DNA from 3 places in the Thermovenabulum sp. genome. Region 1 is predicted to be linked to each of the others. Evidence: riboswitches for the same ligand, from Rfam matches in the RefSeq annotation. Region 1 holds a riboswitch; each other region holds the start of a gene.
What was found. A riboswitch is a leader RNA that binds a small molecule or an ion and turns the genes downstream of it on or off. The one in region 1 is predicted to bind cobalamin.
Positions count from the first base shown of each region.

Region 2: it holds a riboswitch for cobalamin, as region 1 does, so the genes downstream of both, ACPLOV_RS09195 (ECF transporter S component) here and ACPLOV_RS00950 (kinase) in region 1, are expected to answer to the same signal.
Region 3: it holds a riboswitch for cobalamin, as region 1 does, so the genes downstream of both, ACPLOV_RS06610 (ABC transporter substrate-binding protein) here and ACPLOV_RS00950 (kinase) in region 1, are expected to answer to the same signal.

Region 1 covers NZ_JBNARB010000001.1:200,238-202,505, reverse strand. Annotated here, with positions in the region: gene ACPLOV_RS00950 (kinase) at 3-818, opposite strand; gene ACPLOV_RS00945 (hypothetical protein) at 820-945, opposite strand; cobalamin riboswitch at 903-1,071, opposite strand; gene ACPLOV_RS00940 (sigma 54-interacting transcriptional regulator) at 1,192-2,124, shown strand; gene ACPLOV_RS00935 (sigma 54-interacting transcriptional regulator) at 2,121-2,268, shown strand, end outside.
Region 2 covers NZ_JBNARB010000018.1:33,662-35,929, forward strand. Annotated here, with positions in the region: gene ACPLOV_RS09185 (hypothetical protein) at 1-59, shown strand, start outside; gene ACPLOV_RS09190 (alpha-ribazole kinase) at 68-814, opposite strand; gene ACPLOV_RS09195 (ECF transporter S component) at 804-1,295, opposite strand; cobalamin riboswitch at 1,392-1,569, opposite strand; gene ACPLOV_RS09200 (Spy/CpxP family protein refolding chaperone) at 1,675-2,145, opposite strand.
Region 3 covers NZ_JBNARB010000010.1:29,641-31,908, reverse strand. Annotated here, with positions in the region: gene ptsP (phosphoenolpyruvate--protein phosphotransferase) at 1-415, shown strand, start outside; cobalamin riboswitch at 435-611, shown strand; gene ACPLOV_RS06610 (ABC transporter substrate-binding protein) at 768-1,736, shown strand; gene ACPLOV_RS06605 (FecCD family ABC transporter permease) at 1,752-2,268, shown strand, end outside.

The DNA of each region.
Region 1 (2,268 bases):
TATTAATAGATTCTGGATAGAGTATTTACCCAGTAACTCTTAAAACCTTCGATTTTTATATCAAAATCTAATTTCCGGTCATATATAATTCCGAGAAAATTACCGCTGTGCCCGCCAATAATCCCAAGACCTCCCGTTTTTTTCATTATACTTACTACTTCCTGAAGAATGGGGTAATATAGCCTTTTTTGATTTCTTTTTATACTCTCCGTCGATACCAGAGAAATTTTTCGAATATCTTTTTCCACAATTCCCCGAATTAATACCGGTACCAGGTCATCAACTTCAGCTAAGGGTTCTTTAACCGATAAATTAAACTTTATTGTATCCACTTCCTCTTTTCCTTCGAATACATATATGTAAAATTTTATATAATCACCCAAAATTTTATAATATTTCCCGTTTTTATAATCAAAAAGGGTTGCCCTGTTAAATACAATGCTGTCCGTAGGCTCTATTCTCAAAGCTTCTTCTACTAATTCCGTTATATCAAATTTCCTTTTAAAATATCTTACGAGGCAGTGGTACAGAGCACATAAATCAGCCGTACTGCTCGCAAATCCCTTTCCCTTAGGTATTTTTGAATTTATTTTAAAGCAAAGATTTTTTTCCCTATCCATTCCCCACCTTTTTAAAATGTTTTTAAAAAACTTATAAGATTTAACGTAATCTTTTACCTCCCTATCATTAAACTCTCCTTCGAATATTTCAACACGGGTATATAAATTTACGGGAAAAGAAACCAGTACGTCCCTCCCCTCCACTTTTCCCTGTAAAATTTCCCCTGCGCTTCCCGGGTAAAAAAAACTTACAACCATCCTATCCCCCTTTATAAAAATTAATAACCCCTGCCTTCGGCAGGGGTACAGCATACTTACCCATGCCTTTCCTTCCCTCCGAAGGACCGGCATTCCTCAAGGGCAGGTATCCTGGCTCACGGGTCAACCTCCTCCGCCCTTCCCGGTTTCCCAGTGGGGTTCGGATTCGTCGCCGTATACAGTAGCGGGGGCTGCAGCGGGTTTTCACCGCTTTCCCTTTTAAGCTTTTAGCACCCTTGAGCAACCTTTTATTCGGTATTTCTTTTATTATAATATAAAATATTTGTATTTTTCAACAATTTAACAATTAGTTTCCAATCGGTTTTTATAGAAATTTTTTATAAATTTTTATAAAATTAAAGAGGTGATGCAAATGAACGAATCGATTTGTTTTATGGTTAAAACCCGGGATAGAGTGGGAATGGCCCTGGATATTTTGAAAATTTTATGCAAATACAATATAAATTTAAGAGCCATGGAAGTCGGCCCCGGTTATGCATGCATAAAAATTGAAAATTTAAAAGGACTTTCTTTTGATTTTTTAAAAAATGAATTGATGAAGGAAAAAGATGTAATAGAAGTTGAAAGAATAAAGATGATGCCCCAGGAGAAAAAAGAAAAAGAAATCAAAGCTGTTTTGGATGCTACCGTTGAAGGCATAATAGCCATAGATAAAAATGGCATAATTACGGCTCTTAACCCGGCAGCAGAGAAAATATTAAAGATAAAAGGCCAGGATGCCATAGGAAAACCCGTTGCCGAGATATTAGCACCCGATATCCCAATGTTAAACACTTTAAAAACCGGCGTAAGCTACGATAATGTGGAGATAGTATTGAACAGCGAAAGAGTAAAAAGCCATTATATAACTTCAGGTCGACCCATTCTCGATCAAGAAGGAAACCCGGTGGGGGTTGTGGCTTCCCTTCAAGATATAGAAAGCGTAATGGAACTGGTGTATTCTTTTACCCAGCCGGCTATGACAACCTTTGACGAAATCCTCGGTGAAAGTGAAAAGATAAAAAAGATAAAGGAAATAGCCAAAATAGCAGCAAAAGGGAATTCAACCGTCCTGATCCGCGGAGAAAGCGGAACGGGCAAAGAACTTTTTGCACGGTCAATTCACATGGCAAGCCCAAGGAGGAACAAGCCTTTTGTAGCGGTAAATTGTGCTGCAATTCCCGATACACTCCTTGAGAGCGAACTTTTTGGATATGACGAAGGGGCCTTTACCGGAGCGAAAAAGGGGGAAAGCAGGGACTTTTTAAATACGCTGACAAGGGTACGCTTTTTCTTGACGAGATAGGAGAACTTTCCACCCATCTTCAAGTAAAACTCCTCCGGGTGCTGCAGGAAGGAAAAATCAGGCTGGTAGGAGGAAATGAGGAAATCCCCGTTGATGTGCGGATAATTTCAGCCACAAACAGGGATCTGGAAAAATTAATGAAAG
Region 2 (2,268 bases), on a different contig from region 1:
CCTTAGCTCAAAATAATTTAAAAAAGGCTATTGAAATGGTGGAAAAGGGTAAAAGTTAAGTTAAGGATTACTCTATTTCACCTATGAGGTAAAGGGGCACTCGAAACTCGGATTTCAGCGTGTCCGTAGAAAAAATTATAGCACAGGTGGAAGGTCCGGCGGACTTTTTTATATCAATTGGTAATGGATTAAAAAGCTTATATTTAAGGGAATTGCAAATAGAAAAGTTTTCTAACTCTCCCAGAACCCCCTTTGAACCAACCGGAATTATTTCTTTTACGTTTTTTAATTCTTTAAGTTTTAACAGTGTTTTTAAGTCGAAAATTTCCGGGTCATTTAAATTGACCTCTTTGCCTATTTTTGGTATACCGGCAATGTATATTTTATCACCCTTTTGAACCTTTCCCAGAAGAAGGTTATCATTTTTACAAAGACCTATGCATGTAACACCCAAACCGGTTTGTACGGTTTTAATATTTTTTTCCGTGCTGATGGTAAAGGAAATATCCTGTAATCCAATCTCTTTTAGTTCGTCTTTAATTCCATTGAGAATAAGGTCCCCCGTGGGATGGGGCTCCGCGCAAATGGTGATGCTTAATGAGATAGGGTGAGCATTAATTGAGATTATCTCCATTAAAGAAACCCTGGAAGTGAATCTTCCAAGTATGTAGGGGGATACCTTTACAGCATCCATCTCTTTTTCCCCAATCCCCCCCGCGGAATCGCAGGCTATGACAAGAAGCGTGCGGTCCCGCAGTTTTATTAAAGAAACGTCTCTATAAGTTTTTATCTGGTTAAAAAGTTCAGAAGACATTTTTATCACCCGACAGCTTTTTTAATCCTCTGAACACTAAATCGGCAAGAATGATATTTATAAATGATGCAAAAAGCAGGGGTAATACCATAGCTAAAAAGAAAGGAATCCCGAATCCTTTAAGGGGGATAAAACTGGCAGGTGCGATGATTCCGTTTAGCAATATGCATACTGCATCGCCGATTAAGCTGTTTTTCTTATATACCTTTCCAAAGATATAGGCAAAAATACCCATTTCTACCCCTATCAAAAGGTGTAACGGAAAGGTGAGGGGAAAGCCAGAAAGAAGGCTGGTAAATATATGCCCCAAAAACGCACAGAAGGCTCCGCTAACGGGGCCAATTACCAGAGCTGCTAAAAAGCCGGGCATGGAATCTAAGGCTACGGTGCCCGTTGGGCTTAACATTTTAATATTTGCCCCCAGGTAGCTTAATGCAATAAATAAGGCCATGTAAATTACTTTTCTGACATTATCCGACATAAAAAGCACCTCCGTTATAATTTTAAATTACATTTTTGAACTCAAAAATAAAAAGTCCACAGTCTAATTTATTAGACCGTGGACTTTGCCATCATCCACCGGTACTGCTTTAAGGCAGGTCTCCTGGCTCGGGTTCATTTTTCCTTACGCCTTCCCGGTTTTTCCAGTGGCTTTTTGTAAGGAACATCCCCCTTACAGTGGCGGGTCCGCGCCGGAATCTCACCGGACTTCCCTATTCTCCCCACAAAGGGGCACCTTAAAGCTGTGCTATTTTAATTTTCAAAAAAATAATTTTTCAAAAAAATTATATTAAAATAAAACTCAAAAGTCAATTAAAAAAGAAAATAAAAAAAGCCCCGAAGGGCATAAAAATTAAAGGTTAATATAATGGACAAAAACCGCGACCGAAACCTTTTACTCCAAAACCTTTTCCGGCTTTTCCTCTAATTCCCCCGGGTAGGCCTTGCTGGTTTTGAAGCTTTGAAAGCTGCTGTGCAGTTAAAACTCCTTTTATTTTTTCAAATTCTTCCTGTTTTAAAGAAAGCATTTTATCCTTGAGCTCATTAATTTTTGCTATCTTATCGTCAATTAATTTCTGATCCGGGTTATTTTGCAGGTAAAGATTTCTAAGCTCAAAATTCAATTTGGCCATTTCATTTCGAAGAAATAGCATTTTGTCAAAGTATTGAGTTCTAATGTCCGTTATTTTTTTAATCTGTTCATCGGTGAGATTCAGGTCCTTCAGAGCCTGACCTTTGCCCGGTCCATATCCGGGGAATGCATATGCTAAGGAAGCAGCGCTCAGGACGAAAACCAATAGAATCCCCATTACAAGCAGTTTTTTCTTCAAGGGAATCCCTCCTTTTTTTGTTTGTCATTATTAGTATAGACCTAATTTATGATGATTTTGTGATGAAAATAAAAACAAATTATAAAAATTTTATTAAAAAAGTAAATAAAATGTTTGTCTGCA
Region 3 (2,268 bases), on a different contig from region 1:
GGATATTCTTGCAAAGGAAGTGGACTTTTTCAGTATTGGGACCAATGACCTTATTCAGTATACATTGGCAGTAGACCGAATGAACGAAAAAATTGCCTATCTTTATGAACCCTTTAATCCTGCTATAATAAGGCTTATAAAGAATGTCATTGATGCCTCGCACAGGGAAGGAAAGTGGACGGGAATGTGCGGGGAAATGGCAGGAGAACCCCTGGCAGTACCGCTTCTTTTGGGTTTGGGGCTTGACGAATTTTCTATGAGCGCTACTTCAATACCTTTTGCCAAAAAGATAATAAGATCCTTTAAATACGATGAAGCAAAAGAACTGGCGGAAAAAGTACTTTTAATGGATAATCCTGAGGAAATCAGGTTACTAATAAAAGAAACTTGTAATAAAAAGGGAATTAACTTATAATAGTTTTTAGAATAAAATAAATAGGAATACAGCTTCAGGTGCAGATTGCTTAAAAGGGAATCAGGTGAAAATCCTGAGCGGTCCCGCCACTGTAACCGGTGATGTACTGCAGTTTGCCACTGGGGAGTTATGCCCCGGGAAGGCGCAGGAAAGATGAACCGGGAGCCAGGAGACCTGCCTGAAGTTTTGTACTGAACCTTCGGAAGAAAGGGGGAGTACATTTATGAGTGGAGAAAAACCCAACTTTTCCTTCCCGAAAGGTTGGGTTTTTTTTAGTTACAGAAAAAAGTAATTTTTCAAGGTTGAATCAATAATAAATTGAATAATATGTCAATAAGATAGGAGGAAGAACGTGAAAAACAAAATAATTACCAAAAATCTCTTAACAATTTTGTTGGTTGCAGCAATTATTGTAGTTGCTTTGTCCGGTTGTAGCAAAAACAGCAATAATAATTCACAAAATTTAAATTCTAATAATGGGCCTTTTCCCGTAACGTTAAAAGACAGCCTTGGCAGGGAGGTTAAGATCGAAAAGGAACCCTTAAGGATAATTTCTTTATCGCCCAGCAATACGGAAATATTATTTGCCTTGGGTTTAGGCGATAAGGTTGTAGGTGTTACAAACTATTGTGATTATCCCGAAGAAGCGAAAAGTAAAGAGAAAATAGGAGATTTTTCAAATCCTAATATTGAAAAAATAATATCACTAAATCCGGATCTTGTACTTGCCACAACCATGCATGAAAAGCCTGTGAAAAGATTAGAAGAATTGAAAATACCGGTAATAGTGCTGGAACCGAAAAATCTCGAAGACATGCTTGATAGCTTGATTCTCGTAGGGAAAGCCACCGGAAGAGAAAAGAATGCTATTGAACTTGTAGATTCTCTGAAAAAGAGAATAGATGCCGTAAAAGAAAAAGTTTCATCTTTACCTGAAGATAAAAAACCTACAGTATTTTACGAATTATGGCCTTCACCCATTACCACTGTCGGGCCGGGGACTTTTGTGGATGACCTTATAACCAAAGCAGGTGGGAAAAATATTGCAAGCGATTCGGATAAGCCTTATCCTGTTTATGGACAGGAAGTAATAATAGCCAAGAACCCTGATATTATAATATTTTCTCATCACGGTACTAACGGTACAAATGAACAGACAAAAGAAGATATTGTTAAAAGACCCGGTTGGAGCAATATCAATGCAGTTAAAAATGACAAGGTATTTTACGTGGATGAAAATATTATACAAAGACCAACACCGAGATTAGTGGATGGGTTGGAACAATTTGCAAAAATAATACATCCAGAGATTTTTAAATAAGTACCGGAGGGGAAGATGTTCCGTAAAATATCGAAAAAGTATATATATTTTCTACTATTATTATTAATTTTCCTGGGAAGCGTAATTTCCATAAGCATGGGTGCCTTTTATATACCGGAAAAAAAGATACCCCTTATCCTGTTATCTTTATTTACTAAAAGAGAATATAACTTTACTTTTGCGGAAAAAGTTATAATACTTAATTTCAGGCTTCCCAGGATAATACTTTCTTTTCTTGTGGGGGCTGAACTTTCCTGTGCAGGAGTAATTTATCAGGGAATGTTCAGGAACCCTTTAACCGATCCTTACGTGATTGGGGCGTCATCGGGAGCGTCCTTAGGGGCTTCGTTGGCTATTTTGTATTTTCAAGGTATGAATTTTCTGGGAATGAACGCGACCCCTTTTTTTTCTTTTCTTGGTGCTCTTTTTGCAGTATTTCTCGTATGGTCTATAGCACGAATTGGTGGAAAAACCCTTTCATTTTCGATTTTGCTTTCGGGAATTGCTGTTAGCAGTTTTCTTTCCGCTATCG